DNA from 4 places in the Oceanobacillus sp. M60 genome. Region 4 is predicted to be linked to each of the others. Evidence: predicted binding sites of a transcription regulator. Region 4 holds the regulator's gene; each other region holds the start of a gene.
What was found. The regulator Rex, encoded in region 4, represses fermentation and respiration genes when NADH is low (regulators of the CRP and FNR family bind a similar motif). The targets are predictions, from matches to a motif close to TTGTGAAATATTTCACAA.
Positions count from the first base shown of each region.

Region 1 (8,129 bases), on a different contig from region 4:
TGCTTGTTCACGCAGTATTCTTAACGCTTCTTTTACGGTGTCCAGCTTGTCTGCCTCTTTATCTAGTACCTGTTCTTCCTGCTCTAAACGATCTATTTGTTTACTTTTTGTTTCACGTAGCGCTTTTAATTTTTCCAGCTGTTCATTCCCTTGCTTTAATTGTGCCGCAAGCTTTTGAATCTCCTGCTTTTTCCCTTCTAATTCTTTAACAACAGGAAGAAATTGTTCTAAGCGGTTTACTTCAATCGAAAGCTTCTCGCGCTTTCCTGCATTTTCCTGTTCTTTTTTAAAATCAGCTTCTGCCTGCTGCTTTTGCTTTTCCATGGTGTCCTTCTGCGCTTCCAGCTGCTGCAGGTGTTTGTTTCCTTCTTCGAGTTCTTTCCAAGCTTCATCCTTTTGCTGCTCATAAGGAATAATCAGCTTCGCCTGTTCAGCAGCAGACAAACCTTTCTTTAAAGCTTCCATTTCCTGTGCTTGTTCTTTCCATATGGCAAGATTCTTTTGATAGGTTTCTAATTCCAAAAAACGCTCATTGATCTGTTTGACTTGGAACAAATGGTTTTGCGTGAGCTCCTGCTGCTTTGTTGCTTCTTTATAATGAGCATCTTCTTCTGTATACACTGCTTCATTTTTCTTAAGCTCTGTTTCTAAAGCTTCTATAATTTGATTCGTATTGACATGCTCTCTATCTGCCAACTCACGGATTTCGGCGTCATCTGGAAGGTCTAAGGAAAATATTTGCGTCCGCAGCTGCTCCATACGGTTGAGAATACGCTGATTTTCTTTTTCTAATTTTGCTTTCTTCTCCCGGAGCAGTTCATTCATATATTTATAATGCGCGGTTCGGAACAAACGTCTCAGGATTTCTTCTTTATTTTCTGTATCAGAAGTTAACAGTTTTCGAAACTCCCCTTGTGGAAGCATTACAATCTGCTTAAATTGATCTGGAGTCAAACCAATAATATCTTCTATTTTTTGGTCAATTTCGCTTACCATTTGTCTGTCTACGCACGGCGATTCTCCATCTGGCCGCACTTCGTAAAATTCGCATTTATCTCCTGTTTTACTCTTATTTCCTTTTTTCACATGACCCAGCTGCCGGAAAATACGATACGTTTTATCTTGTATTTGAAAAATAAGCTCCGCAGAAGTATGTACGTTTTCATCTGCAAAATCACTGCGAAGCATACGCTGGTCTTCCCGGTCAGATCCGCTTGCTTTTCCATATAATGCAAAGGCTATCCCATCAAATAACGTCGTCTTTCCTGCCCCGGTTTTTCCGGAAATGACAAATAATGTGTTCCCTTGCAGTTTAGAAAAATCGATTACTTCTTTTTCCTTATAGGGCCCAAAAGCATGTAATGTTAATTGTAAAGGCTGCATTCTCTTTTCACCTGCTTCTTATTTAGATGCTTTCCGTTCGTTATCTGCATCCTGAATTTCTTGAAATAACTCCTTCATTATCTCGTTCATTTCTTCGGAAGCTTCCTTTTCCGTTACTTCCTGATAAAAGGCATCAAATAATTCCATTTCACTTAAGCTCGTCTTGGGGGCCTGATTTTCTTTTTGTTGCGTGACTCCTGACGTAGTTCTTACTCTCTCCACATGCATGGCATTCGGAAAAATAGAACGTACCTTTTCCATCGGCGATAAAACAGGAAGCTCGTCAAGCAGCTGGACAAATACATAATCTTCGCTTCGAGGCTCCCTATAAATATCCTCCATTTTCATTTTGATAGAACGTATTTCACGTTTGGGGATAAGCCTTTTTTTCTCAACCTGGACGTTTCCTTCTTCACCCAGTTCAACTACTAAATACCCTTTTTGATGATGTTCTTCCGATAAGGAATACTTTAGGATGGAGCCGGAGTAGCGAATTTTTTCATCCAGCACATGATGTGCCTGATGGAGGTGCCCTAACGCTGTGTAATGAAAATCTGTAAATAAATGTGCATCGACATGCTCTGCTCCGCCAATAGACAGCGGACGTTCTGAATCACTCGTATTTTCTTCCGTCTCGCCAAAAGGAGTTACAAAAGCATGTCCAACATAAACATGGCGTGCTGCCTCGTCCATGTTTTCCTTTATCTGCTTAACAAGAAAAGCATTGGCATCCTGATGATTACGAATATCTTTTTCTTGAAATAAGGCTTTGACCACACTTGGATCTGCATACGGAATAAGATGAAAATGCACCTCCCCAAATTCATCTGAAAGAACAACAGGCTGTATGCTTTCCGAAAGCTGGCCAATGATATGATAACCTTTTTCCTTCATTAAGCGGCTGCCAAAATGAAGTCTGCCCGGACTGTCATGGTTACCGGCAATCGCTATGACGGGAATTCCTAATTGATTAACAATCCGGTCTAATGTTTTATCTAATAAATCAACTGCTTCTACAGGAGGTACCGCACGATCATATAAATCTCCTGCAATAATAACAGCGTGCGGACTTTCTTTTTCCACCGCTTCAACAAACTGATCCAGGATGCAGGCCTGGTCTTCAGTCATATAAATGCCTTGAACCAGCTTACCCAGATGCCAATCTGCTGTATGAATCAATTTCATTTAAAAACCTCCTTCTATCCGGAAATTCATCAAAGACGAAAAAACGGACAAATCAAGCTTTGAAAGGTACTCATTCCCCTTTCATTACTATTCTCTTATAGTAAGCCTTCTTTTTCTAGCAAATAACTGTATGGAATATCAAAAAATATATATCGTTCCTGAGACAGCGGATAAGCGTACGTTCGTATCAGCTCGGAACGCTCGATATCTGTGTATAAATCCGATAAAATTCCTTTTTTCTCAATATTCATCCGCATTATATTCTCGAAAAAGTATGGACGCCAGCTCCAGTTTTTATGCATCCCCTCCTCAATCAAGGTCCAGCTCCCCTGCATATCTTTTTCCACGTTCGCCGAGATTTGCAGGCCGACGCTGTTGCAAACATAGATACGAAATACAAAATCTTCACAGCCCTCAGCAAGCTTCAGCAGCCAGCTGTCGTCGTTTGTTTGTTTTGTCTGGGAAAGAAGACGGTCAATTATTGCATAAACGGAATCTAATAATTCAAATTGTGCCTTCGCTTTCTTTTGTTCATAGGTTACAAATTCTCTAAAATACTCCGTTAATTTATTTTTACATGCATCTTCCTCAATAAAATCCTGCTGCGGATAAGTCAGATAGCTGCCCTGATAATATTCACCGCCGCTTTGCCATGCAAAATTCAATTGTTTATAAGAACGGATGCCTTTAAATAACAAAGAAGCACCTATTTTTCTCGATAACATCGACACGCCAAAATAAACATCCTTATACAGATGCGGGAGCAGATCATCCTTTAAAAACGATGTATCTACTTTAATAAAGGAAGGATGCAAGACGGCTAGTTGATTCAGACTGCCATTTGGGTCAGCTAATTCAATGCTGATTTTTACTCCCAGTGTCTTTAAGTATTTAATGATATGACCTAGCTGATCTGTATTAATTGGCAGACAGGTATCCTTGATTTCGAGAATGATTTCATTCAGATTTAATCCTTTTTCTTGATACTCATGCAATAAATCAATAAATACTTCTCCATTATCACGTACCAATAATTCTGCATCATAGTATAAAGTAAGGTGCCCTGTAAAATGTTCTTGTAATTTTTTCTCAATTGCTTTTTGATGGATATACTGGTTTACCTCCAGCCGGAATTCATCTGGAATGGAGGTATCATCGAAGAGCCAATCTAAACGCTGCTCTTTATTATTTTCATCTAAGTAGTAAGCAATTACTTCATAACCGCTTACCAGCTGCTTATCTGCCCGGACAATCGGTTTATAATAAGGAAGTAATTGTTCTAAATCTATCAATATATCTAATGGATCCATGCTGACTCCCCCTTCGTTTCATTATAGCATATTCCACTTTACACTTATTTGATTTACATTTTCCTCTTATAATATCAAAAAATAACTCATAATCTTATTCAGAAGCCCTTCTTAAATTTATTTTCAGATATATACCGGCATAAATCAGTTTATCGCAGTATAACTCCGGAACTGGGGTTGCGGTTACTCCCCCATCGAGGAACCTTTGTGCGTCGAAAACCCCTCACTAAAGGAAGTTTCAATTTAATGTTAAAAGCCCTATTACTACCATTTATTAATATTGTCAAGCCTTTTTCGACATTTACCGACAAAATTCAAAAAGATGTAGAAGTTTTCATGAACATTTTGTGAAGTGTTTTTCAATCTCTTGTAATTTCCTTACATCAGTATTAATATTATCTCTGCTATAAACCAATACTAAGTTAATTGTGTGTTCATTTTGTGAACAACCTTTTAATCATAGTAATCCATCTTATTAAACATCAAAGGAAGGGGTATCAACATGAAGTTAAAGTGGACCTACTTAGCCTTATTAACAGGCATTGCTGCTTTTCTGGCAGGCTGTGAACCATTACTTGTACTTGATCCAAAAGGTCCTCAAGCAGATACAACTGCAACTGTGATTTGGATATCGATTTTTACAATGTCATTCATTGTAATTGTTGTCTTAGTAATGCTGGCAGTTATTTTATTTAAATATAGAGCGTCAAAACAAGATCCTGACTACGAGCCGCCTCATATTGAGGGTAATAAATATGTAGAAGGAATTATTGTCGCTGTTCCAATTTTAATTGTTGCCTTTTTATCCGTGGTTTCTACCATTTCGACACATCAAGTGGAGAGCCCTCCAGAAGGCTATGCTGAAGACGAGCCGCTCGTTATCTATGCATCCTCTTCTAACTGGAAATGGCATTTCAGTTATCCGGAACAGGACATTGAAACAGTGAATTATGTTTTCATCCCAACAAATCAAAACGTTGAATTCCGTTTATATTCTCATGGAACGATTTCAAGTTTCTGGATTCCTCAATTGGCAGGACAGAAATATGCGATGGCAGATATGACAAACTATCTGAACGTTGTTGCAGATGAGCCTGGGGAATATATGGGAAGAAACTCTAACTTTAACGGAGAAGGTTTTGCAGAAAATGAATTTGCTGTTACAGCAATGCCTCCAAGTGAATTCGATTCCTGGGTAGAAGATATTCATAATACTGCGGATCCGCTGACCGAAGAAGAATTTGAAGAATTATTAGAGCCTGGACATTTAGGACAAATGACTTTCACTGGTACACATCAGGAATTTAAACCTGCACCTGAGGGAGAGAACAGTCCGCATAATCATGGACCATCTGATTCAGATGAAGATGGCGGACACCATCATCATTAATCAGCTTTACAACAGCACTCAAATTTGAGGCGCCTGAAAATTTCTGAGCTCTAGAAAGGAGTTTCGACATAATGGATTTTTTAGATAGATTTTCTATTCCGCCCCATGATGATCCAATGCTTTATGCATCCATCGTTGCGATTGGACTTGTAAGTATTGCGATTGTTTTTGGTGTTACCTATTTCAAAAAATGGGGATATCTTTGGAATAATTGGTTAACAACGGTTGATCACAAACGAATTGGTATTATGTATATCATTTCAGCATTGCTTATGCTTTTCAGAGGTGGAGCAGATGCTGTGATGATGCGTCTGCAGACAGCTGTTCCAGATAACAGCTTCTTAGACGCACAGCACTATAACGAGGTTTTCACGACACACGGTGTTGTTATGATTTTCTTCATGGCAATGGCATTTATTATCGGTATGATGAACTTCGTTGTCCCACTGCAAATTGGGGCAAGAGACGTTGCCTTTCCGCGCTTGAACGCGCTCAGCTTCTGGTTATATTTTGCCGGAGCAATGCTGTTTAACGTTTCCTTTGTTGTCGGAGGTTCACCGGATGCCGGATGGACAAACTATTATCCGCTGGCAGGAACAGAATTCAGTGAACATGTTGGGGTAAACTACTATAACTGGGCACTGCAAATTTCCGGTATCGGAACATTGATGACAGGGATTAACTTTATTGCTACGATCATGAAAATGCGTGCGCCTGGCATGAAATTGATGAAAATGCCGATGTTTACCTGGTCTGCATTAATCACAAACCTTATTATTGTGTTTGCATTCCCTGTACTGACCATTGCTTTATTAATGGGAACGTTAGACCGTCAATTCTTTACCAACTTCTTTACAACTGGAGACGGCGGTATGGATATGATGTGGGCGAACCTGTTCTGGGTCTGGGGACATCCTGAGGTATATATTCTGGTACTTCCTGCATTCGGGATTTACTCTCAAATTATCGCTACGTTCTCACAGCGTAATTTATATGGCTATAAATCAATGGTTGCGTCCATGGTTATTATTTCCTTGCTATCCTTTATGGTATGGGTCCATCACTTCTTTACGATGGGACAAGGAGCTGTTGCCAACAGTATCTTCTCGATTACAACCATGGCAATCGCCGTACCGACGGGAATTAAGATATTCAACTGGCTTCTGACGATGTGGCGAGGTAAAATACGATTTACGACCCCAATGATGTATTCCGTGGCATTTATTCCGCTGTTTACAATTGGCGGAGTAACTGGTGTCATGCTTGCAATGGCAAGTGCAGACTATCAATATCACAACACGATGTTCTTAGTAGCTCACTTCCATAACGTAATCATCCCTGGTGTGGTATTTGCGATGATTGCAGGCCTCATTTATTACTGGCCAAAAATGTTCGGTTTCATGCTGAATGAGCGTATTGGCAAATGGGCATTCTGGAATATTGTTATTGGCTTCTGTTTATCCTTCTTCCCGATGTATATTACCGGGTTAAACGGACAGGCACGCAGAATGTACACTTATTCAGAAGCATCCGGCTTCGGACCTTTAAGCATGGTATCCTTCTTTGGAGCGCTGCTGTTAGCAGTCGGGTTTGTAATAATTGTTTATAACGTTTATTACAGCTTCCGTTATGCACCAAGAAATGTCGGTGACGATCCTTGGAATGCACGTTCTCTTGAATGGGCTACGCATAATCCGGTTCCAGAATACAACTTCGCTATCACACCAAATGTGGATTCTGAAGAAGCGTTCTGGGATTATAAAAAGAATGGACATGACTTATTTAAAGGGGAAATTAAAGACATTCATATGCCGAATAACAGCGGCTGGTCGATTATTCTTGCAGGTTTCTTCTTTGTATTTGGCTTTTTCTTTGTCTTCCATGTATGGGTTGGAGTCATTATCGCCTTCCTTGGAATTATCGGCTGTCTGATTTACCGTTCATTTGAAAAAGACGACGGACATCATATTCATAAAGAAGAAATTGAAGAAACAGAAAACAAATTCGGAGGTGCTAAATAATGAAACTTGATTCTCAAAATCTGCCTCTTGAATATAGCACCGAAACCAATAAAATGAATATTTTGGGATTCTGGATTTTCCTAAGTGCGGAAATTATGCTGTTTGCCACGCTGTTTACATCATATTTTGTTTATGTAGACCGTGGCGTTGGCAGCGGTCCGGCTGGCGCAGAGATTTTTGAATTACCGCCGGTTTTGATTGAGACATTCCTTTTACTGACAAGTAGTTTTACAATTGGATTAGCAGTTCATGCGATGCGTATTGGTCGTGTGAAGGCAATGATTGGCTTTATGGTAGTTACGCTCCTGTTAGGTGCAGGATTCCTTAGCGTAGAAATATATGAATTTATTCATTTTTACCATATTGGAGCAACATTGCAGACAAGCGGTTTTACTGCTACCCTATTAACAACGCTCGGAACACATGGAGCTCACGTAACCTTCGGGCTGTTCTGGGGAATTATGATTATTGTTCAAGTTCTGCGCGGCGGTTTAAATGCGCGGACAGCGAATAAATCATTTATTTTTTCTCTTTACTGGCACTTCCTAGACGTTATGTGGATCTTTATTTTCAGCTTTATTTACTTGAAGGGAATGATGTAACATGAAAGAACTTTTTCCACTAAAACAGGTTAACGGATATATCTTTTCACTACTCCTGACTGTTGTTGCATTAAGTGTCTATTTCTTTGACATGTCTTTTGCAATGGGATTAACCATTCTGATTGTTACAGCATTTATTCAAGCAGGAGTACAGCTCGTTGTATTTATGCACGCCGGAGAAAGTGAAGATAAAGGCGGTATTTATCTTCACACAATTTATGGTGTAGCAGTTGCTATC
Region 1 is NZ_JBSSNH010000006.1:34,781-42,909, reverse strand. It holds gene ACW0TQ_RS15165 (AAA family ATPase) at 1-1,383, opposite strand, end outside; gene ACW0TQ_RS15160 (exonuclease SbcCD subunit D) at 1,402-2,568, opposite strand; gene ACW0TQ_RS15155 (EAL domain-containing protein) at 2,664-3,878, opposite strand; gene qoxA (cytochrome aa3 quinol oxidase subunit II) at 4,381-5,268, shown strand; gene qoxB (cytochrome aa3 quinol oxidase subunit I) at 5,340-7,289, shown strand; gene qoxC (cytochrome aa3 quinol oxidase subunit III) at 7,289-7,891, shown strand; gene qoxD (cytochrome aa3 quinol oxidase subunit IV) at 7,893-8,129, shown strand, end outside.
Region 1: qoxA (cytochrome aa3 quinol oxidase subunit II) is a predicted target of Rex. The motif match lies at 4,224-4,241, and genes of this name have one in related genera.

Region 2 (8,129 bases), on a different contig from region 4:
GCTCCTAAAAAGAAGCGGCTCCATTCTTCTCATCTATATAAAGGGCAGGATACAGCAATGGATTCCGATTCCCTATCGCTATATCACTTTCACCCGATTCAAAATATCTTCGGCGTTTTTCACCCGTTCCTCTGTCGGTGGCTCTACACCTTCCAGCGGATAGTCCAAACCAAGATTTTCCCATTTATAGACACCTAATTTATGATACGGCAGCACTTCTATTTTTTCGACATTATTTAATGTCGCAATAAAATCGGAGAGCTGCTGTAAATGTGCATCGTTATCGCTGCCACCGGGAACAAGTACATGACGGACCCAGACAGGCACTTTCTTCTCGTCTAAATAGCGGGCCATGTCGAGAATATGTTCATTGGACAGACCAGTGAGCTCTTTATGCGCTGCAGCGTTGATATGCTTTAAATCAAGTAAAACCAAATCAGTTAATTCCAGTACTTTATCTAAATTTTTTATAAAGTGAGGGGAGCGGTTAAAGCATCCGGCAGAAGTATCAATGGTTGTGTGTACTCCTAATTTTTTCAGTTCGGTGAACAATTCGAGTAAAAATTCAACCTGAAGTAAAGGCTCTCCGCCGCTGACAGTCACTCCTCCATTGGTAGATTGGAAGAATGGGAGATAGCCCTTAATATCCTTCACCAGCTCTTGTACAGACATTTTCTTTCCTGCTCCCATGTTCCATGTATCCGGATTATGACAAAATTGACAGCGTAATAAACAGCCTTGAGTAAAGATAACATAGCGTAATCCAGGCCCGTCTACGGTTCCACACGTTTCGATTGAATGAATTCTTCCTTCTTTCATGATACTTTTCCCCCTCACTTCATATGCTGAAAATAATTCAGCATCAAGCGCTCAAGTTATTTAATGAGCGCTTGATATTGACTTCTTACAGAATGGCCTTACAAGCTTTCATGGAAGGTCCGGTTAATGACATCGATTTGCTGTTCTCTTGTCAGCTTAATAAAGTTTACTGCATATCCAGAGACGCGGATGGTAAGCTGCGGGTATTCTTCCGGATGCTCCATCGCATCTAATAAAGTTTCCCGATCAAAGACATTGATGTTTAGATGATGTCCTTTTTTTGCTGCATAGCCATCGAGGATACCGGCTAAGTTTGTTTTTCTTGTTTCTTCATCTTTACCTAACGCTTTTGGCACGATGGAGAAGGTGTTCGAGATACCATCCAGTGCGTATTTATATGGCAATTTTGCAACGGAGCTTAAAGAAGCTAATGAGCCATTTTTATCACGTCCGTGTAATGGGTTTGCTCCTGGAGCAAAAGGTTCTCCTGCTTTTCGTCCATCTGGTGTATTTCCCGTTTTCTTCCCGTAAACCACATTGGAAGTAATCGTCAGGATAGACTGTGTTGGTGTAGCATCGCGATACATATGGTGTTTCTTAATTTTATTCATAAAGTCTTTTACGAGACTCACAGCAATTTCATCTGCGCGATCATCGTTATTGCCGTATTTTGGATAGTCTCCTTCTATTTCATAATCAACAACAAGTCCGTCTTCATCACGAATGGTTCTTACCTTCGCATATTTAATGGCGCTTAGGGAATCGACAATGACGGATAGTCCTGCTACACCACAAGCCATGGTCCGTAATACTTCCCGGTCATGCAACGCCATTTCCAGTCGCTCGTAGCTGTATTTATCATGCATATAATGGATAATGTTTAATGCGTTGACATATAAACCAGATAACCAGTCTAGGAGGTTATCATATTTCTCCATCACTTCGTCGTAATCAAGATACTCTGATGTGATTGGTGCATAGTTTGGAGCTACCTGCATTTTTAGATTTTCATCTACACCGCCATTGATCGCATACAGAAGTGCTTTTGCCAAGTTTGCCCGTGCACCGAAGAACTGCATTTGTTTCCCGATGCGCATTGCAGATACACAGCAGGCAATTCCATAGTCATCTCCATAGATCGGGCGCATGATATCATCGTTTTCATATTGAATCGAGCTTGATTTAATAGACATTTTTGCACAATATTTTTTATAGTTTTCCGGCAGTTTAGCAGACCAAAGTACGGTTAAGTTTGGCTCTGGCGCCGGTCCTAAGTTATCTAATGTGTGCAGAAAACGATAGGAGCTCTTTGTTACAAGTGGGCGTCCATCTTCTGCTATTCCTGCCAATGATTCTGTTACCCAAGTCGGGTCTCCGCTAAATAATTCGTTATAATCTGGTGTTCTTGCGAATTTTACGAGACGCAGCTTCATCACAAAATGATCGACAAGTTCTTGCGCTTCTTGCTCTGTCATAACCCCATTTTCAATATCTCTCTCTATATAAATATCTAAGAATGTAGAAACACGGCCAAGACTCATGGCAGCCCCGTTTTGCTCTTTAATGGCAGCTAAATAGGCTAAATAGAGCCATTGGAATGCTTCCTGTGCAGTTGTTGCAGGCTTGGAAAGGTCAAATTCATATTTTTCTCCGAGCTTTTTCAAATCCATTAAGGAACGAATCTGCTCCGAGGTTTCTTCACGGTCGCGAATCACATCGTCCGTCATTGTTCCGTTACCAATCAGCTGCAGGTCTTTTTTCTTTTCTTCAATTAAACGGTCTACTCCATACAGGGCAACGCGGCGGTAATCACCGATAATACGTCCGCGGCCGTATGCATCTGGAAGCCCGGTGATGATTCCTGCTTTTCTTGCTTTTAAGATTTCGGGTGTATAGGCATCAAAGACGCCTTGGTTATGCGTTTTCCGGTGTTCTGTAAAGGTATGGACAACGTCATCATCAACTTTGTAGCCATAGGATTCTGCGGCAGCTACAGCCATACGGATACCTCCAAAAGGCATTAGAGCACGTTTGAAAGGCGCATCTGTTTGCACGCCGATGATTTTTTCCAAGGGCTTATTTAAATAACCAGCACCGTGAGAGGTAATAGTAGATACGATTTTTGTATCTAAATCATATACACCGCCATTTTCCCGTTCTTCTCTGGTTAATTGCATGACTTGCTCCCACAGGTCTTTGGTGGCTTGAGTTGCATCAGTTAAGAAGGATTCATTTCCTTCATATAAATGATAATTCTGTAAAATAAAATCACGAACATCAATTTCTTGCTGCCAGTTGCCTTCAACGAAACCATCCCAAGGGACTCTTTTTACCATTTCATCTGCTACTTTCATAACAAAAACCCTCCTCTTAATTAATTGTGAATAAATTCACAATAACCTCTATTTTTATTATAACGGTTTCGGAAAATAAAACAAGTGAAATACTTCACAAATGAAGAAAGTTCTTAAAATGTTCAAATTTAAAGCTTGAGAAATAAGAGGATTTTATAAAATAGTAACATTCGTTCCAAGCCTTTTTTAAAGAGTAAGAAAGTATAAAATGTTGAGGATAGCCGCTCCAACGGGTTTCATGGGGGGAGTAATCTTAGGCCCCAGAAATACACTACGCTTTCCATGGGCCCCGAGCTCATCTCCTTTAAAGAAGACTTGCTGATTGGCAAGCCGACAGGCGCAGACAGAAGCATAGTCGCGCTTATGCCTATGGTAGAAAATAGAAGAACACTTTTTTCCTGCGGAGTCTTCCCACTAGGACTGCTGCGGTTACTCGCCCCGTCAAAACCGTTGCCCGCGGAAAGCGACTTCCCGAAGCGGACATCTGCTCGGCAAGAATATTAGTATTTTAAAGACCAAGTGATTTTCTTGGTTTCTCTTAATAAATACCGGGTTTTGGATAGGGGAACGGAGCAAGTGTATTGTTTTCTGCTATATATTTGCTTAAAATAAATACATTACGGTTTTTAGAAGGAAGGTTTCTTTATTGTATGTAATAATTGTTCTGGGGATCATTGCAGGAATGATGATTCCGCTGCAGACAGCAGTAAATAATCGGCTGACTGTGTTTACGAAAGCGGTGTTGCCGACATCCTTTTATTCCTTTTTATCTGGAAGTATTATTTTATTTTTCATTAATCTTATGATAGATCCTGACAAATTTACAGTATCATTCTTTGCAGATCAATCCTTTTCCTATATCTGGTTTACTGGTGGTGTGCTTGGAGTAATTTTTCTTACAGGGAATATTATTTTACTGCCCAAAATTGGTGCAGCATTAACGGTTATTGTTACCGTAACAGGACAGATGGTGATTGGTATTTTGATTGATACCTTTGGCTGGTTTGGTGCAGAGGTAAAACCGTTGCATTTTATGCATATCGTTGGTGTTCTTCTTTTAATTACCGGAATTGTCTATATGAATGCGAAAAAAAATCCCGGCGTTTCGCAGAGTCATTCCCGTCTGTGGGTATTGTTCGGGATATGTACAGGAATGATGCCGCCGCTGCAGACAGCAATCAATAGCGCCTTGCGTTATGAAGTAGACTCCTTTATTTATGCTGCTTTTATTTCATTTATTGTAGGAACCGCTGTGTTATTTATTCTGTCGATGATAGTGAATAAAGGAGTAAAGTTAACACGTATTTCTGGAGATTTTAAATTAAAGCCCTGGCATTTTGCCGGTGGTGCACTCGGCGCAGCATATATCGCATCAAATATCAGTTTAATGCCTTATCTGGGTGTTACATTAACGATGATGGCTGCTATTTTAGGGCAGATTATCATGGGACTGTTAATTGATCATTTTGGGCTGTTTAACCTTCCGAAGTATTTAATTGATCAAAGAAGGGTTATCGCTGTTATTATGATTATCAGTGGAATAATCGTACTCAATATCTTTTAAGAGGATATTTAAAAATTCTTTTTCACTGTCCTTTTTGTACATTATTTTAAGTTCGCAGACCTTGTTTCTTGCCTGTTGGAAAGGAAACAAGGTCTAATTTTTACCCTGTGAGATAGGAAGCGGTTTTTTCATACAGAGAAAAATGGTTATTATGGTACATCTCCAGCCTGTGCAGCGCAAAGGAAAATTCCACCGGAAAATGCTGCAGAATATCATAAACATTTTCGATATGAAGCTGGTCCAGCATAAATGTCGGGATACAAAAATGATATGCAAAATGGTTGGCTTGATTTTCTTGCAGGTCGACAAAAAGGGAATGCATAAAACGCTGATCTCCTTCATGGAAAAAATAATGGCATAATTCATGCCCAAAACATTGCCATATATTTTGCTGGGAAGTATTTGGAAGTACGATATAATTATCTATCCGCATACTGACAGATGCTGCATAAATAATTTCAATATTTAAAGCTTGTGCAATAGCAGAAATGGAGAGCTCTGCCGGAGTCTGGATATTCAGCTGCTTGTATAATACTTCGACAAATTTTTCTACATCTGAATAGTACATTTGATTTCCCACCTTCAATAAGAATATACGTTCGGTTTGAAGTGCTAAAAATAAGGTGCAGCAAGTACACCTGTTTTTATATTGCTTATGGAAGTATAAATCAGCATTAGTCATTTTGATTGGCGTTACCATTATTTGTTTTCTTTCTGTATAAAATATATTGTATCACATTTAAAGCTTCTTCTTTCTCATCTTCTGTCATTCGTTTCCAATTACGGAACATCAATGTATCTTGCTCCGACATCGGTTCCGGCCGGGAAGTATCCTTTGTTGAGGGAGACATAGATTTACCTAAAAGCCAATCTACGGAAACACCATATAAATTAGCCATTTTATGTAACGTGTCTGTGTCCGGATCACGATATTCTCTTTCATAACCAGATAAAGTACCATTTGAAATACCTAAAAGTTTCGAAGCTTCAATTTGTTTTAATCCAGCTTTTTCTCGTGCTTCTCTTAATCTTTGGGAAAGAATTTTCATAGTATCCACCTCAATATAGAGATAATACCATTTTTAATAAAAACAATAATATTTTTAAGCGAAATGCAAATTTTATTGTTTTCGTATATTGACTTATGCAAAGCGCTTAATTATAATTTAAAGTATAAAAACCAAAAGATGGATGGGGTGATTTAGTGGAAATACATGAGAAAATCGAATTTATCAGACAGCAAAAGCAGATAACGAAGACACAAATTGCAAAAAAATGCTCTAAAACTCCTGCCTGGTACACCAATATTTCCAAGGGAAAAACAAAGATAGATGTAGATACCCTGGAAAGAATAGCAGATGCATTAGAAATTGATGTGAAAATGTTATTTGATAAGGAGTTGAATGATGCATTAAATAAATGCAAAGAGCTTTTATAAACGAAAATAAAAAGGAAGAGATTTTATACACCCTAGATCAAAACGATACCTCGAAGAGCTGGAATGATATAACTATCATTAAGCGCCACATAGCTATCCCCTCAAAGAAAAATCTCTCAACCACAATATATTTTATCCTGTTATAATACGTAATTCGGGTTCTATCTCCTCGTTCATAGGGAGGTAGTTTTTTATTGGATAAATGAAGCTTGTGTTTTACTCAATAAAAAACTGGGTAAAGATTTTAAACATATTTATGTAATATGGAATATAATGTAATATTTAAAAACATACTATTCAAGTACCTTACATTTATGGTAGAATTTATCTTACTCTACAATTAGAATAAACCCTGTAAAATGTAGTCGCCTCAACTACAATGAAAAATCCAATAAATCTATGTTTTATATCCAATGAAAATAAAGTGTTTATCAAGAGTGAAGAATGACTGATTAAAGAGAAGGTAACTAGCAGTAAAAAAAAAACTTTGTTTCAGTTGGATATTTTTGTACCCGAAAACATAGTGAAAGGAAGAAGGTATATGGATTCTAAAAAATTAACGAGAAGAATATTAATTGCTCTGGTTGCTGGTGCAGCTGCTGGTATAGCACTGACATTTGCCCCGGAAAGTTTTTTTGAACCTCTCGATAAATATGTATTAGACCCGATTGGTCAAATATTTATTAATCTTATAATGATGTTAGTAGTTCCGCTTGTATTTGTATCCATTGTATTAGGAACAGCAGGCCTGGGAGACCCGAAAAAATTAGGAAAGATTGGTGTTTCCGCGGTTGCCTTTTTCTTAACAACAACGGCAATTGCAATCAGTTTAGGTCTAGGTTTGGGTTATTTGATCCAGCCGGGGTCGACAGGGATTTTTGATACGTCAAATGCAGAATACAGCGCAGATGAAGCACCGCCAATTATGGAGACGTTGATTAATATTGTTCCTGAGAATCCTATAGAAGCATTGGCATCTGGAGAAATGCTTCAGATTATTGCATTTGCTATCTTTATTGGGGTTGCATTGGCATTTTTAAGTGATAAAACAAAAGGAATATATAATCTATTTGAACAGGCAAACGAAATTTTGAATTGGTTAATTACAGTGATTATGCGATTTGCTCCGTATGGGGCATTTGCTTTGATTGCCTCAGCAATTGGTGATGCTGGACTGAATGCACTCGGTTCCATGTTGAGCTATATGTTAACGGTGATTGCAGGTTTGCTGCTGCACGCACTCATTATCTATTCGCTTGCTATTTGGCTAATCGGACGCGGGAACCCAATTACATTTTTTAAAGTATTTTTCCCGGCAATGGTGGTTGGCTTTAGTACTTCCAGCTCTAATGCTGCACTTCCTGTGGCGATGAAGACAGCTCAAGAAAAACTGGGTGTAAAAAAAGCTGTCAGCAGCTTTGTTCAGCCGCTCGGTGCAACCATTAATATGGACGGGACAGCAATTATGCAGGCTGTAGCAACCGTATTTATTTCCCAAGTGTATGATATCCCGCTGACTTTTATGGATTTATTAATGGTCGTTCTTATCGCTACGTTGGCAAGTGTTGGTACAGCAGGCGTCCCTGGCGTCGGACTGGTGATGCTGGCAATGGTACTTGGCCAAGTTGGGCTGCCGGTAGAAGGTATTGCTTTAATAATTGGTATTGACCGTCTTCTCGATATGTTAAGGACATCTCTAAATATTGCCGGCGATGCTACTTGTGCATATATTATATCTGAACGGGGAAAACGGAATGAGAAAAAGACACAAAATGCATAAAATCAATATTTAATTCAATGAAATCCGAACGCATTTGCATTCTAACGAGAGAATGTTCAAAATGGGTCCGGATTTCTTTGTTTCGTACGTTGTTTTTATTCTATTTAGCTGGAAGTTGATTAAGAGATAACCTGCAGCACGCTTTCTGCTTAATTTATTTGTTCCTGATAAACT
Region 2 is NZ_JBSSNH010000009.1:61,472-69,600, reverse strand. It holds gene pflA (pyruvate formate-lyase-activating protein) at 79-819, opposite strand; gene pflB (formate C-acetyltransferase) at 918-3,173, opposite strand; gene ACW0TQ_RS19930 (DMT family transporter) at 3,820-4,737, shown strand; gene ACW0TQ_RS19925 (ImmA/IrrE family metallo-endopeptidase) at 4,838-5,305, opposite strand; gene ACW0TQ_RS19920 (helix-turn-helix domain-containing protein) at 5,412-5,786, opposite strand; gene ACW0TQ_RS19915 (helix-turn-helix domain-containing protein) at 5,942-6,175, shown strand; gene ACW0TQ_RS19910 (dicarboxylate/amino acid:cation symporter) at 6,717-7,955, shown strand.
Region 2: pflB (formate C-acetyltransferase) is a predicted target of Rex. The motif match lies at 3,198-3,215, and genes of this name have one in related genera.

Region 3 (8,129 bases), 230 kb from region 4:
ATACTGCGCGCATTAAACTCAAGATGTGCTAATGTGCGCGCGTACTTAGATAAAATAGTAAAGCAGACACAAAATAAATAATCACCGGAATAGATGGCAAATTGATTGCCCTGCTGGGTATGGATGGTTGGATTTCCGTGGCGGAAGTCTGCTTCATCAATGACATCATCATGGATCAGAGTGGCCATATGCAAGGTTTCCAGTGCTGCGGCAACGGCTATCGACCTTTCTTTTTCCTGATGTGTTACGTCCCCAATCTGGGAACATAGAAGCGTATAGGCAGGACGCAATAATTTTCCTCCTGAATAGACCAAATCCTTAATTGTAGCTTCGATTTGTTTATCGTGGATTTGCAGGTGAGATTCAATCACCTGTAAAACGGATTGTAAATCAGATTGTAAACGGGGATAAGGTTCCCACATTGGATGAACAGGAATAGTTGGAATCGCCATCATGATAACCTCCATTTAACGAGCATAAGGATTTTTCTGTAGCCAAAGCTATGATACTTGATTGGGTTGCGTATATTTCATTTCTTGCAGGTCCCGGTAATAGTCCAGTTTTTCTACGTGATTTAATAAATAATTAGCTGCCAGACCCATGGCAATGCCTGATAAAATCCCGAAAAAAGATAAAACTGGGAGGTAGAGAAGTACCGTCCATGTTTGGGCAATCCAGCTGGCAATCGTTAATTGTCCAATATTATGCATAATAGCGCCGGCTACGCTGACTCCAATCAAGCTGATTCGGGATGGTCCGAGCTTTTTTACTCCACACATGCCGATAAAGCTTAATATGGCGCCGGCCGCACTATACATAAAAGAGGAGAGTGTACCTCCCAAGAGGGTAGCAAGGATAATCCGTATCATCACAACCTTAGACGCATCTTTTGTAGAGAGCGTGTATAACGCCATGCACGTAATAATATTCGCTAAACCGATTTTTGCACCTGGAGCGATGGCAAAAGGGGAGGGGATGGCTCTTTCTACTAAACTGATAATGACTGCCTGCGCAGCTAATAATGCAATGTATACAAGACGCTGGTTATTTGTCATCGCCAGACCCTCCCAATCTATTTCCGAACGTGTATATAAGCTGCTCAAAATCGATTTAAGAGCTGATAATCATATCTTCTGTTTCCCCGCTGTCTGATTGAATCTCGACTACAAGCTTATGAGGCAGGCAGACAATCGTCTGTCCCGGCATGGAAATATAGCCGGTTCGCACACAGATTTGGTCAGAGCAGGTAGCACTTTTGATATGAATGCGTTCATTGTCTACTTCAATAATGTTATTGTCATGATCGGATACCTCAATCTCAATTTCTCTGGTTTCGGTATTCCCTGTCAGCTGGATTTCTTCTACAATTTCATTATCTACTGTAATCACCGCAACGTTTACTGAATCTTCTTCAGCATATTGTGACTGCTGTAAAACAAAGATGCCAATAGGGAGAAAAGATAGAAGAACCAACAGGATAACAAGAATAACATCCCAAGGTTTCAGCATATGATAGAAATCCTTCATGCCCATCCCCCCCTTATAGCTCATTCAGTAAATATTGACTCATCTCCCCGGCAAAAGCCGGGCTGCCCGATGTTTTTATTCACGATCTTTATAGATAGCCTGCTCTTTTCCATACCAGAATCTTCCCAGTGTTCTTTGCAGCCATGGAACAGCCCAGTAATCTAAACCAATGGAACGTCCGGAACCATTCATTAAGGCGATAGAAGCAGGGAGTGCCCAGATTTGATCCCAGCCGAGCATTGCGGATAAAGTAAACATCATCAGGAATCCGGCACTTGCAGCACTGGCAAGCCAAGTGAAAAGGCCGAATACAATAGCAAGGCCGATGAATAACTCAATGAAAGCCATAACCTTCTGCATAAAGATAGCTACTTCCGGTGTCGGCAGCATAATCTGCATAAACCATTCAAAAATACCTGGCATATCACTTAAAATAGGAGTGGCCCATTCTGCACCGCCATCTACCGCTTCACTTGCACTGCTGGTGGTTGTTTGCAGCCATTCAAATGGCATGTTCACGCTGTTCCCGGTCAGCCAGGAATCTTCTCCGAGTCCCTGAAATAATCGAGAAATACCTGCAGAGCCTGAGGTGACTTCACCCCAAACAGATTCTCCCCAAATTTTAGAGGCTGCTTCATCGAGCCAAAAACCGCCGACAAATAATCGCAATGGCAAGCTCCACAAAACATTTCCATATCTGGTAATTGTATCTCTGAAAATGTTGCGCTTATCCTTGGTTTGGAAAAATTCATGCATAATATAATGAAACATATAATAGCCGCTTCGTATCCCGAAGAAATAATACAGGTTAACCAAGTGCTTCATCAGATTAGCCAGCCAGCCGCTTAAACGCAGCCCCATTAAATTCGCCACACCATATCTGGCTCCGATGGAAACCATCGTGCCATGGTATTTCCCTTCAAATGCTTCTTTTTGGCCATTATCGATTTCCGCAATAATGGATTTAGCTGCTGTCACACCTGTCTGTTCGGCCGCTTCGACAATTTGCGGCGTCGGCTTGCCTTCCTCTTCTTCAAAATAGGCTAAGTCGCCGATAACATAGACGTTCTCCAAGTTTTCTGCTTCCATATATTCATTTACTTTCAGACGTCCTGCTCTGGCAGTCGGGATACCGTAATCTTCTGTATCCGAATTTGCCTTGACCCCGGCTGTCCAAATCAATGTGTGTGTGGAAAGGGTTTCACCTGATTTAAATACGACGGCGTCTTCTTTCACCTCCACGATTGGTGAATTTTTAAGCAATGTCACGCCTTTTTTATTTAAATACTTTTCTGCTTTATCTGCACTTTTTCGGTCCAGCATATTTAAAATAGAGGAGGCCGCTTCGACTACATACAGCTGAATTTCTTCTTCGTCCAGTTTATTTTCCTTTGCTAAACGGTATTTCCACTCGATAAGCTCTCCAATCATTTCAATACCGGTAAAGCCGGAACCGCAAACTGTAAAGGTGAGCATGGCACGGCGTTTTTCCGGGTCATGTTCTAATGCTGCCCGTTTGACGACATCCTCTAAATGATGCCGGATGCGAATCGCATCTTCCCAGGACCAGAGGGTAAAGCCGTTCTCTTTTACACCTGGTGTACCAAAGTCGTTTGCTTCGCCGCCCATCCCGAGAATAAGGTAGTCATAAGCGAATTCACCGTGTTCCGTGGTGACGGTCTTCGTATCATGATCGACGTTGGTAACATTGTCTGTGACGAGTTTCACTTTGGTGCGGTTAAATAATTTTCGTAAATCAAATTGAATAGCAGATGGTTCTACCCGGTGTGCAGCTACTTCATGTAATTCTGTCATCATGGTGTGATAGGAATGTCGATCTATCAGAGTAATAGAAACAGAATCATCACGTTTGTATTTTTTGGCCAGCTTCTTAGCTGCATGCACCCCTGCGTAGCCGGCGCCAATAATAACAATATTTTTCTCCGCCATTGTATTCACTCCTTTGTAATCAAAATAGATAATGTTAACTTTGTGAACTGTTGAACAATTTTATTCTAACATATTCATAAAAAAAGTCTATAGATTTGATAAATAGTTCACAAATTAAAAATAAAATATCAAATAATCAGGTGTGTCATTTTCATGACAAAATCCCTGGTAATAATAGATTTGTTTGTGTTTTTTATAGACATGATACGAAATAAATTATACAATAAACATGTAATATTTGTGAAATTATTCACAATTAAAATTATGTAAATATTTGTGAATTAAATCACATGAGAGTAATTATTATGGTGTTTATTAACATTCACAAGGGCGAGGGAGGTATGAAAATGAAGAAACAAATTGGTATCTCACTGATGCTGCTGATGCTGATTATTGCAGGCTGTTCTAAAAATGCCGATTCATCAAGCGATGCATCATCATTAATCAGCAATCCATATAGTGAGACAGAATTTTTACTGGGAACAGTTATCACGATAAAGGTGTATGACAAGGATAAAGAGTCGGCGTTAGATAAGGTGTTTGACCGAATTGAAGTATTGGAACAGCAAATGACTGCCAATGAAGCTGGGTCGGAAGTGGCTGAAATCAATGAACAGGCCGGAAAAGACCCTGTCGAGGTGTCAGAGGATGTATGGCAGGTGATTAAGCAAGGAAAGGATTACAGTGAATTGGCAGAGGGCTCCTTTGATATTGCTGTCGGTCCATTAACCAGCCTTTGGAATATCGGGATGGATGATGCAAGAAAACCGTTGCAGGAGGAAATTGATGACATACTGCCGTTGATTGATTATGAAAAAATAGAACTCGATGAAGCAGAGCAAAGCGTGATGCTGACAGAATCCAGTATGCGGTTAGACCTGGGAGCAATTGCGAAGGGTTATATTGCTGATGAAGTCATAGAACTGTTAGAGGAGGAAGGGGTCACCACTGCTGTGGTTGATTTAGGAGGCAATATATATGTTATGGGGAACCAGACATCAGGTGATCCCTGGGTTGTTGGTGTTCAAAATCCATTCTTGCCAATGGGAGAAACTGTTGGCAGATTGACTGCTTCGAATCAGTCTATCGTTACTTCTGGTATTTATGAACGTTTTTTAGAAGTGGGGGGTGAAATCTATCATCATTTATTAAATCCGCAGACTGGCTATCCGTTTGAAGGAGAGCTTGCCAGTGTTTCGGTTATCAGTGAGCATTCAATTGACGGGGATGCACTTTCGACACTGCTATATTCAAAAGGGTTAGAGGAAGGATTGGACTTTATTCAACAGATGCAGGATGCAGAAGCCATCTTTGTGACAAAGGACAAAAATGTTTATATCACCGATGGATTAGCCGGCAATTTTGAACTGACAGATGAGGAATTTACGTTAATAGAATAGGTGAGGGGAGCGGGCTATGATGACACTGTCTACGTTTTTAAAGCTGGTAGAAATTCGCACAAAGTTAGCTAGTTTATTTCCGTTTTTAATTGGACTATTATTTGTTATCTATCGTTATGATATGTTTGAACCGCTAAACACAGCTATTTTCTTTAGTGCCATGCTGCTGTTTGATTTAACTACAACGGCTATCAATAATTACATGGATTATAAGAAGGCATTAAGTGATGACTATCGCAGACAATCCAATATTATCGGACAGGAAAATATCCCTGAAAAGAGAGTGGTGGCCACGATTATTACCATGCTGGCGATAGCTTCACTATTAGGGATTTGGCTGGTATTTCGTACGGATTTATTTGTGCTGGTTATTGGCATGCTTTGTTTTGCGATTGGTATCTTTTATACATTTGGACCGATTCCGTTGTCCCGTATGCCGCTTGGAGAGGTGTTTTCCGGTGTGACGATGGGATTTGGCATTACGTTTCTAGCTATCTATGTCAATGCCGCTAATCAGGGAATAGCCCATTTAGGCTGGACCGGACGCATGATTACCTTTGAAATGGATGTCCTGCTGCTGCTGGAGATTTTCCTGGTCTCGCTCCCCTGTATACTGACCATTGCGAATATCATGCTGGCAAATAATATCTGTGATCTGGAAGAGGATATTGCCAATAAGCGTTTTACCCTGCCTTATTATATCGGCAGAAAGCATGCTTTGTTATTATTCCATCTGCTTTATGTACTCACATTTGCAGCGATTGTAACTGCTGTGCTGCTTCAGGTGCTGCCTGTCTATGCCTTGCTTGTATGCCTGGTGCTGATTCCAATCACGAAAAGCATCAGACGGTTTAGACAAAAGCAGAGTAAGCTGGAAACTTTTCCGTTATCTTTGAAAAATATGATGCTCGTAAATGGAACGATGGCGATTACCTTGCTTGTATCCGTCATTTTGTAATCTTAGAGAGAGGGGTGGAGAAATGTCAACGCCTTGTGTCAACGTAGAAAATGTCTTTTTTCATTATAATCTGCAAAAGCAGGAGGAAACGATAGCAGACCTTTCCTTTACCGCAGAACAAGGAGAGTGGCTGGCTGTTGTCGGGCATAATGGTTCGGGAAAATCAACCTTAGCCAGTTTGCTGGTTGGTCTGCGCGCGCCCTCCTCAGGAAGCATTTATATTAATGGAATCGAGCTGACAGAGGAATCCAAGTGGGAGCTTCGCAGTCATATCGGATTAGTATTTCAAAACCCGGAAAACCAATTTATTGGAACAACCGTAAAAGACGACGTGGCATTCGCCTTGGAAAATCAGAACATGCCTTATCATGAAATGAAGCAGCGGGTAAATCGTGCGTTGGAAATGGTTGGAATGAGCCGCTATGCAGATCATGACCCTTCCCGTTTATCTGGAGGACAGAAGCAGCGCGTCGCTATTGCCGGACTTTTAGCGTTACAGCCTGCCATTATTGTATTAGACGAGGCCATGGTGATGCTTGACCCTAAAAGCAGACAGGAATTCATGCGTTTTTTACATGATTTGCGAAAACAGCAGCAGCTGACCATTATTTCGATAACCCATGATATGAATGAAGCGGAAGCCGCGGATAGAATGCTGGTTTTAAAGAAAGGCAGAGTGAAGGAAATAGACAGACCTGCCCAGATCTTTCAAAGAGAGGATTGGCTGGATGTTCCTTTTATAGAAGCATTGAGAAGAAAATTAAAAGAACGGGGCAGTGCCGTACCTGACCAATATATGACAGAGCAGGAAATGATGCGATGGCTATGCAGATAAATTTACAGGAAGTAACCGCAGATTATCAAGCAGGTCCGATTCGCAGCCCGGAGATATTAAAGTCAATTAGTACAACGATAAAGTCAGGCTCCTTTACAGCTGTAGTCGGCCAGACCGGTTCCGGAAAATCAAGCTTATTGAAGCTGATGAATGGATTGCTCCTTCCGAAAAAAGGGGAGGTAGCTGTCGGCGAACTAACAATTACGCTGGAAAATGCGAAGCAATCCGTAAAAGAAGCACGGCGAAAAGTGGGGATGGTTTTTCAATTCCCAGAATCCCAGCTGTTTGCAGAAACGGTGGAAAAAGATATTATGTTCGGACCGATGAATTTTGGAGTGCCTGAAGCAGAGGCGAAGGAGATTGCTCTAGAGGTTATTGGGCGTGTCGGTTTAGATGCATCTATTTTGTCGAAGTCACCATTCTCTTTGTCCGGCGGTCAAAAACGGTATGTGGCGATGGCGGGAATATTGGCCATGCGTCCAGATATTCTTGTTTTAGATGAACCTGGTGCCGGGCTGGATCCAAAAGGGAAGAAAGAAGTGATGGACCTGATCCATGCCTGGCATAAAGAGCGCGGGTTAACAACGTTGCTGGTTACCCATGATATGGATGATGCAGCTTATTATGCAGACGAAGTTATCGTGATGGAGGAAGGCAGAATAGTTTTTCAGGGGGAGCATGAGCATTTATTTGCCGATGTATCTGCGGTTCATCAATGGGGACTGGAATTGCCGCAGGCCAGAAAGCTGCAGGTAAAGCTGGAGCAGGAAGCGGGCGTTACCTTGCCACAGGTTTGTCTGACGCTGGATCAGCTGGCAGATGCTTTAATAGAGGCGGGATTAGCATGAACAAATTAATCTTAGGACGTTATTACCCTGGCGATTCACTGCTTCATCGTATTGATCCCAGAGCTAAACTAATCGCAGGGATTTCTTTTATTTTTATCTTATTTATTGCCAACAATTGGCTCACCTATCTGGTGCTGTGGCTTTTTACCTTTACGATGATGAAGATTTCCGGAGTCTCCCTCCGCATCTATATTCGCGGTGTCCGGCCGCTGATATGGCTGATTTTATTTACCGTGCTGTTACAGGTAATGTTTACGGCAGGGGGCGAAATATATATCGATTGGGGACCAATTACCATTTCATCCTTTGGTTTAATCAATGGGGTATACATTTTTAGCCGCTTTGCCATGATTATTTTTGTATCGACAGTCATTACTTTAACCACGAAGCCAATTGATTTGACAGATGCGATTAATTATCTGCTTCAACCTTTGAAACGGCTCAAACTGCCGGTCGACGAAATATCACTCATGCTGTCGATAGCGCTTCGTTTTATTCCCATTATACTGGACGAAACGCAGAAAGTGCTGGATGCACAGCGTGCCAGAGGGATTGTATTTGGCGAAGGGTCACTGCTCCAGCAGATGAAGAAAATCGTTCCGATGTTTGTT
Region 3 is NZ_JBSSNH010000003.1:237,015-245,143, forward strand. It holds gene ACW0TQ_RS09060 (polyprenyl synthetase family protein) at 1-437, opposite strand, end outside; gene ACW0TQ_RS09065 (Gx transporter family protein) at 501-1,055, opposite strand; gene ACW0TQ_RS09070 (NusG domain II-containing protein) at 1,111-1,527, opposite strand; gene ACW0TQ_RS09075 (FAD-dependent oxidoreductase) at 1,603-3,477, opposite strand; gene ACW0TQ_RS09080 (FAD:protein FMN transferase) at 3,825-4,877, shown strand; gene menA (1,4-dihydroxy-2-naphthoate polyprenyltransferase) at 4,897-5,835, shown strand; gene ACW0TQ_RS09090 (energy-coupling factor transporter ATPase) at 5,858-6,670, shown strand; gene ACW0TQ_RS09095 (energy-coupling factor transporter ATPase) at 6,661-7,518, shown strand; gene ACW0TQ_RS09100 (energy-coupling factor transporter transmembrane component T family protein) at 7,515-8,129, shown strand, end outside.
Region 3: ACW0TQ_RS09080 (FAD:protein FMN transferase) is a predicted target of Rex. The motif match lies at 3,716-3,733, and genes of this name have one in related genera.

Region 4 (8,129 bases):
ATTGCAGTCACAGAAGGCCCGGGCTTAGTAGGCGCCCTTCTTGTCGGGGTCAATGCTGCGAAAGCTCTTGCCTTTGCAAAAAATAAACCGCTTATTGGTGTTCATCATATTGCCGGGCATATTTATGCAAACCGTTTAGAAAATGAATTTGCTTTTCCGTTATTGGCCCTGATTGTTTCTGGAGGGCATACAGAGCTGGTTATTATGAAAGATCATTATGATTATGAATTAATTGGTGAAACAAGAGATGATGCGGCTGGAGAAGCCTATGATAAAGTAGCAAGAATGCTGAAGCTTCCTTACCCGGGAGGGCCGCAAATTGACCGTTTAAGTGCAGAAGGGAAGGATACGATTGATTTCCCGCGTGCGTGGCTGGAAGAAGGAAGCTATGACTTTAGCTTCAGCGGCTTAAAGTCAGCAGTTATCAATACGCTCCATAACGCTGAACAGCGCAGGGAAACCCTGAATCCCGCAGATGTTGCTGCGAGCTTTCAACAAAGTGTAATTGACGTATTGACTGAAAAAACATACCGGGCAGCACAGGAGTATAAGGTGAAACAGGTCATTGTTGCGGGCGGTGTTGCAGCGAATAAAGGCTTGCGGCAAAGCTTGAAAAATCGTTTTAATCATACAGATACGGAATTGTACATTCCACCGATTCATTTATGTACAGATAACGCCGCTATGATTGCGGCGGCCGGAACGATTTTGTATGAAAAAGAAAAATTTAAAGCACTTGATTTAAACGCAAATCCTTCTTTAATGTTAGAATAGAAATAGTAAATAATGAAAGCTTGTGATTTGCAAGAATGCAGATTGATTTTTATGTAACATAATGGATTATGTTGAATTTATCATTAATGATAACAGCTTATCTTATGAGGTTGGCTCATGAAAATCAAGGGTAGCGACAGGAGAAATTTGGTGGGAATCCGATGAATAAAAAACAAAATTATTATTTTCAAACCGATTTAATCTTATTATTGATTGCTTTCGCAATAATAAGCTTTCTGGCCGTGTACAATGCACAGCAGCTGGAACAATATAGTACAAACTTTCTGATACGGCAAATGCTCTTTTACGCAATTGGAGTCGGTATGATTGCTGCTATTCAGTTTTTAGACTTAGAGCAGTTATATAAAACAAGCCTCTACATTTATATAGGCGGGGTTGTGCTGCTGGCGCTTATCCCTATCAGTCCAGACTTTATTGCGAGAGAAATAAACGGTGCGAAAAGCTGGTATACCTTTATACCAGGATTGACGCTGCAGCCGGCAGAGTTCGTTAAGATATCAACTATATTATTTTTATCGGCAGTCATCAGCAGACATAAAGAAAAATTTGAAGTAAGTACGTTAAAGACTGATATACAGCTTCTTGGTAAGCTATTACTGTATACAGCTATCCCGGTATTTTTAATTATGCTGCAGCCGGATTTCGGTACGGCCATGGTATATTTATTTATTGCCGGCATGCTGATTATTTTATCCGGGATTAATTGGAGAATCATCTTTTCTCTAATTATTGTAGGAGTTGCTGTTATAGCCAGTGCTTTATTCGTTATCATTGAATTTCCGGAATTTGCGGAAGAGACAATTGGAGTAGCGCCCTATCAAATTGATCGTGTAATGACATGGTTTGACCCGTCACAGCAGTCACCAGATGCTAATTATCACTTTGAACGCTCACATATGGCGCTCGGGTCAGGGCAATTATTTGGTAAGGGAATAGGAAGCGTGGAAGTAAATTATCCGGAAGCCCAAACTGATTTTATCTTCTCTGTTATTGGAGAAAGCTTTGGTTTTGTCGGCAGCGCTTTTGTTGTTCTGCTTTATTTTATGCTTTTATATAAACTGGTAACGCTCGGCTTAAATATTTATAAGCACTCGCCATTTGGCGCTTATTTCTGTTTTGGTTTTTTGAGCATGATGCTTGTTCACGTCTTTCAAAACATTGGCATGACAGTAGGAATCATGCCAGTTACCGGGATTCCTTTGCTTCTGATAAGCTACGGAGGAAGTTCGGTGATGTCGACCATGCTGGGTATGGCGGTCGTTTATCGCGTTGCTGTGGAAGAAACGATACAGAATGACTATTTATTTAAATAAAAGGATGGCATCAGGAACAAAATTTGAACATGTAATTAAAATAGAAAGAAGTGCTTGGAATACCATATCCAAGCACTTCTTTCTATTTTATATAAAATCAGCCGGTAAATTGCTGTCCCATCAAATCCTCATCATATACTGTAACAACCACAGATTCAATAGGATTGTCCTTTGCAGAATGTACAGTAAATAATAAATGCTTATAGTGTATCGTGTTTGGATTGTCAGGCTGCTGTTTCATTAATTCCGATAAAAAGCTGTCCAACGTCTGATGCGGTGTATCGATTGGAAAAGTGATTCCAAGTGTTCCCTCTAATATAAACAGGCTGACCGACCCGTTAATCAGATAACGATTACCGGAAAGCGGCAGGATGTCCTTTGACTCTGTTGCCATTGACTTCTGTTCTCCTAACAAGTCTTTCGCTATGTCTCTGATAATATCTTCCAAAGTAATTAACCCAAATGTTCCTCCAAATTCATCGAGAACAATGGCGATGCTGTAATCTCTTTCCCTCATATCCTTAAAAACTTCATCCATTTCTTGATTCATTCTGATGTATACAGCAGGGCGAATAATATGATGAAGAGTAAAGAAAGCAGGAGATCCACCTGATTTCATACTTCGAAAGAAATCTTTTACATGTAATATCCCAGCGATTTCGTCAATATCTTCATCATAAACTGGTATTCTTGTAAATTCGGTTTCTTGCACAGCAGCAAATACTTCTTCCATGGTTGCATCTATTTGCAGAACGGTTAAATCCGTACGATGCGTTGCAATTTCACCTACATCCTTGCCGCTGAATTCGATAATATTTTGAGCTTCCTGATGATTATCTGACCATGTTGCTTCCTCACTCATTTTATTCGTAAAGGTATGGGGAATCAGCCGAGATAATCCTTGTGCAATAAACTGAGAATGATGATTTGCCAGCCATTTAGGCAAAAGTTGTCCTAAGCTGACCCACAAGCCAAATAAAAGCAGACTGGAGCCAAAAAGAATCATAAACTCATTTAGATTTTGTGAAAAAGGTAAAACCGAGTGAAAGAAAGCCTGACCAAGCGGAAGAGTGACAGCCGCAGTAAGCCATACACTGCTGAAAAGGCCGATAAATATCACGGCAAAGCGAAGGAAACGAAGAAAGGAATGGGAACGTACTTCTGCTGCGGTTGATTGAGACAGCATTGTTTCTTTGATAGCATAGTACATCAAACTGGCAAGAATGAAAACTAAAAAAGTAACGATGGGTATCGCCACGGGATAACAACCTCCGTTTATCGAATTGAATAGTTTACTATGTTGATTTAAGTAAAAAAACAGGCATTGGTTCTGCCTGTTTTCAGTATACAACAATCTGAAAATTATATCAATTGCTTAATTCTCTTCTAATTCTGCCCATTCCTCCATGAACTGATCCAACTCTTCTTTTAAAGCCGATAATTTATTGGTTAGTTCCATTGTCTTTTTATGGTCATCAAAGACGTCTGGCTTGGTCATCTCCAGTTCAATGGCTGCAATGGTTTCTTCCTGCTGTTCAATGCTTGTTTCCAGCTCTTCAATACGGCGCTTGCGTTTGCGTTCCTCCCGCTGACGCTGTTTTTCTTCCTGAAAGCTGCGTTTTTTTGCTGAAGCTGCCGGTTCTTCTGTTACCTTCTGCTGATTTTGCAGCTGTAACAGCCTTCGTTCCTCTTCCTCTGCTTTTTTCTCTAAATAATAATCATAGTCACCAAGATATATTTTTACACTGCTTGCCTGCATTTCTGCAACTTGATCGGCAATCCGGTTAATAAAATAACGGTCATGAGAAACAAAAAGAATAGTTCCTGGAAAATCAATTAAAGCACTTTCTAATACTTCTTTGCTGTCGATATCCAAATGGTTGGTCGGCTCATCAAGGATAAGCAAATTTGCTTTTTGCATTTTTAATTTTGCCAGAGCAAGCCTTGATTTCTCACCGCCGCTTAAGGCGGACACAGGTTTTAAGACATCCTCGCCAGAGAATAGAAAATTCCCGAGGATTGTACGAATGTCTTTCTCATTAATCAATGGATAATCATCCCACAGCTCCTGCAGAACAGTTTTATTTGAGTGAAGGTTTGCCTGCTCCTGATCGTAGTAGCCGATTTGAACATTCGTCCCGAGCTGGATCTCACCTTGATTTGCCAGATACTTGCCGACAATATTTTTTAATAAGGTGGTTTTGCCGACACCGTTTGGGCCTACCAATGCGATACGGTCGCCCCGGTTAGCATGCAGCGTGATGTTTTTGAAAATCGGCTGATCCGTATCAGGATATTGAAAGGTTAAATCTTTTATTTTTAATACATCATTTCCGCTCTGCCGGTTCACTTGGAAGGAAATTGATGCGGAGGATTCATCACCGGCTGGGTGATCAAGACGGTCTATTTTTTCAAGCTTTTTCCGTCTGCTCTGGGCACGTTTCGTCGTAGAAGCGCGTGCTAAGTTACGCTGAATAAAATCTTCCATCCGTTTAATTTCTGTCTGCTGTTTTTCAAATTCTTTTTTCTCCTGCTCATAATCAAGCGCTTTTTGAGCTAAGTAGTTACTGTATGTTCCGTGGAACTTTTTAGAATGATGTCTGGAAATTTCATAAACAATTGATACAGTTTTGTCTAAAAAGTAGCGGTCATGGGAAACAATAATGATAGCACCTGGATAGCTTACTAAATAGCCTTCGAGCCATGTAAGTGTGTCAATATCTAAGTGGTTCGTCGGTTCATCGAGAATAAGCAGCTGCGGTTTTTGCAGTAGAAGCTTACCGAGGGCAAGTCTTGTTTTCTGTCCGCCGCTTAAATCGGTAATTAATGTATCGTAATCATAATCACCAAAGGACAACCCGGTGAGCACAGATTTTATTTCCGCTTGATACGTATATCCGCCATTTGATTGATATTCATTTTGAAGCGTATCATATCTTTCGAGCAGCTGTTGATAATCAGATGCTTCCATATTGGAGGCGTCTGCCATCTGTGCTTCCAGTTCACGTAATTTTTTCTCCATGGCAAGCAGAGGCGAAAATACATCCAGCATCTCTTGCCAGATGGTTTTTCCGGACTCTAACGTCATATGCTGTGAGAGATAGCCGAATGTCAGGTCTTTCGGCTGGAAGATCTCACCGCCGTCATAAGGCATTTCTCCTGCCATGATTTTGAGAAGTGTTGACTTTCCGGCTCCATTGCGGCCGACTATTGCAATCCGTTCATTATCTTTTATTTCCATTTTTATATTAGCTAGAATCTCTTCTGCTCCAAAGGATTTAGAGATTCCATTTAGTTGCATTAAAATCATCGTTGCCATCCTTTCTGACTCGTAAAAAAGCTGTTCAAAAAGCACATGAAAATAAGGTGACGAGCATGTTATTGCTTATCCTGTCTTCTTGAACCATCCTGTAAAAGGAAAGTAATACCTTCTATCAGTGTAACGTATCCAAATAGAAGCTACAATAAAATTATAATAAAGTTCGCTATGTTGGCTGTATTTCTGTTAAAATTATATAGTAGAGTGTGTACTATTGAATAAATGCGTTATTTACAACATAATGAAAGCGAACGTGTAAAATTATGGCAGTATCCATGTACAAAAAATGAAATAATTTAACATGTAAGTTTTCCTAGACATTAGTAATTGAAGAGAGGCCGTTTCAAATGGAACAAAATAAAATCCCGCAGGCAACAGCAAAGCGTTTGCCTTTATATTACCGATTTTTAAATAATTTATATCAGCAAGGGAAGATGCGTGTATCTTCCAAAGAGTTAAGTGAGGCTGTTAAAGTAGATTCTGCAACGATCCGCAGAGACTTTTCCTATTTTGGTGCACTTGGGAAAAAAGGATACGGATATAATGTGGAGTATCTATTAGGGTTCTTTAAAAGTACACTGGACCAGCATGAGATAACGAATGTTGCTTTAATTGGTGTTGGAAACCTGGGAACTGCATTTTTGCATTATAACTTTTTAAAGAACAATAATATTCGTATCACGATGGCGTTTGATACGGATGATTCCAAGGTAGGCACGGAAGTTGGCGGTGTTCCCGTGTATCATGTGAATGAATTAGAGGATAAAATAAGCGGAATTGAAGTTGCTATTTTAACAATACCTGCAGAAGAAGCAGATGCCGCTGCGAACCGCCTTGTGGAGCTCGGTATTAAAGGTATTCTTAATTTCACGCCGGCACGTATTACCGTTCCAAACTATATTCGTGTCCATCACATTGATTTAACAGTAGAATTGCAATCACTTGTATACTTTTTGAAGCATTATTCCTTAGAAGAGGAGTAGGATATGCACAGAAGCTCCATAATGTTTTCTTAACCAATCTTCTGCTTTCTAATTGCAAAAAACTAGCTCTTTACAGAACTTCTAAATTTAAGAAGCTTCCTGCCTAAGAGCTAGTTTTTTATTTTTTATTCTTTACTTTAAAATAGAATCGCAGCATCCGGAAGCCGGCATAGAAGGTTAAAGCTGCAAATCCGGCGAATATAAGGGGAACTGTATCCCAGACGGATTCTCCCTTGCTGAGAACCCCGACATAAATAAATAAAACACCGAATAAAACATAAAGAATGGCTTTTATTAAATAAGGCTGATGCATGTTAACCTCCAAAGAATATGAGTTGTAATTGGTCAAGCCGTTTTTGAATTTCTTCTGGATCTAAGGAAAGCTGAGCCAGCACGACAAGGGTGTTCATCCCGGCATGTACGATGATAGGTACAAGAATTCGTTTTGTTTGTACATAAAGGAATGCAAAAACAAAGCCCATCGCAGCATATACTAGTATATGCAGAAAATCTGTATGAATCACGGCAAAAATAAGAGAAGAAATTAAAGCCGCAAAGAAAAAGTTCATTTTTTTATACAGCGAACCAAATATAATTTTCCGGAAAATGATTTCTTCTAAAATAGGCGCCAAAATTGCCGGAAGAACAATAAAAATTGGCACAGCCCGTGCCATGTTCATAATGCCTTGGGTATTCTCTGAACCGGGATCGATTCCAAATAGCTCCATTTCAATGGTGGCAGCCAGCCCTTGTGAAAGAAGGGCCATAATAATTCCCAGAACAGACCAGACAATAATACCGCCGATCCCGACAGCATCTGGATGAGCCCGGACCTGCATATCAGGCTTTAAGAGCCAGAGAACAATAACAAGGCCAAGAGTGAAACTAAAGACAGACCAATAAATACTGGCAAGCGCAAGGTTTACACCAAATATGGATGTAATCAGCGGGGCCATAAGTAAAACAGAAAATTGCATAATGATATATGTGAGAATGACATATGTATATCTTCGAGTCATAAAAACGCTCCTTCAACTATTATCGCCATAGGATATATTCTAACACAACTGTTACTGAAAATTATAATCAAAAGTACATCAAATCATGCATGAAACATTGAAAAAGAAAATAAACAAGGGTTAAAATAAGAAAGCAGAAAGTGAAAAGTAGAAGTTATCTTCAAAAAGTAAACGAATACAAGTTTTTCTAACACGATGGAGCAGTATAAGAAAAACGAAGGATTCGCTGAAGAACAAGCGAATACAAGTTTTTCTAAAAATTCATCATCATCGTGCTTGCATTTTTTCCAAGAATTAATTATTATAATAATTGGAGTTAGCACTCAAGTGTATAGAGTGCTAATAAAAAATAAAATGATTTGGGATTAAGGAGGCAATTCTACATGATTAAACCATTAGGAGATCGTGTTGTTATCAAACTTGTTGAACAAGAAGAAACAACAGCAAGCGGAATCGTACTTCCAGACTCTGCAAAGGAAAAACCGCAAGAAGGTGAAGTAGTTGCAGTAGGATCTGGACGTGTGGAAGATGGGAAAAAAGTGGCACTGGAAGTTTCTGAAGGAGACCGCATTATTTTCTCTAAATTTGCTGGTACCGAAGTGAAATATGAAGGTACAGAATACTTAATTCTTCGTGAGAATGATATTTTAGCGATTGTAGGCTAATCAAAAATATACGATGAATCTTTAATGAAACCGTG
Region 4 is NZ_JBSSNH010000003.1:6,611-14,739, forward strand. It holds gene tsaD (tRNA (adenosine(37)-N6)-threonylcarbamoyltransferase complex transferase subunit TsaD) at 1-774, shown strand, start outside; gene ACW0TQ_RS07855 (FtsW/RodA/SpoVE family cell cycle protein) at 936-2,108, shown strand; gene ACW0TQ_RS07860 (CBS domain-containing protein) at 2,206-3,366, opposite strand; gene ACW0TQ_RS07865 (ABC-F family ATP-binding cassette domain-containing protein) at 3,484-5,418, opposite strand; gene ACW0TQ_RS07870 (redox-sensing transcriptional repressor Rex) at 5,775-6,410, shown strand; gene ACW0TQ_RS07875 (DUF4305 domain-containing protein) at 6,529-6,723, opposite strand; gene ACW0TQ_RS07880 (CPBP family intramembrane glutamic endopeptidase) at 6,725-7,429, opposite strand; gene groES (co-chaperone GroES) at 7,813-8,094, shown strand.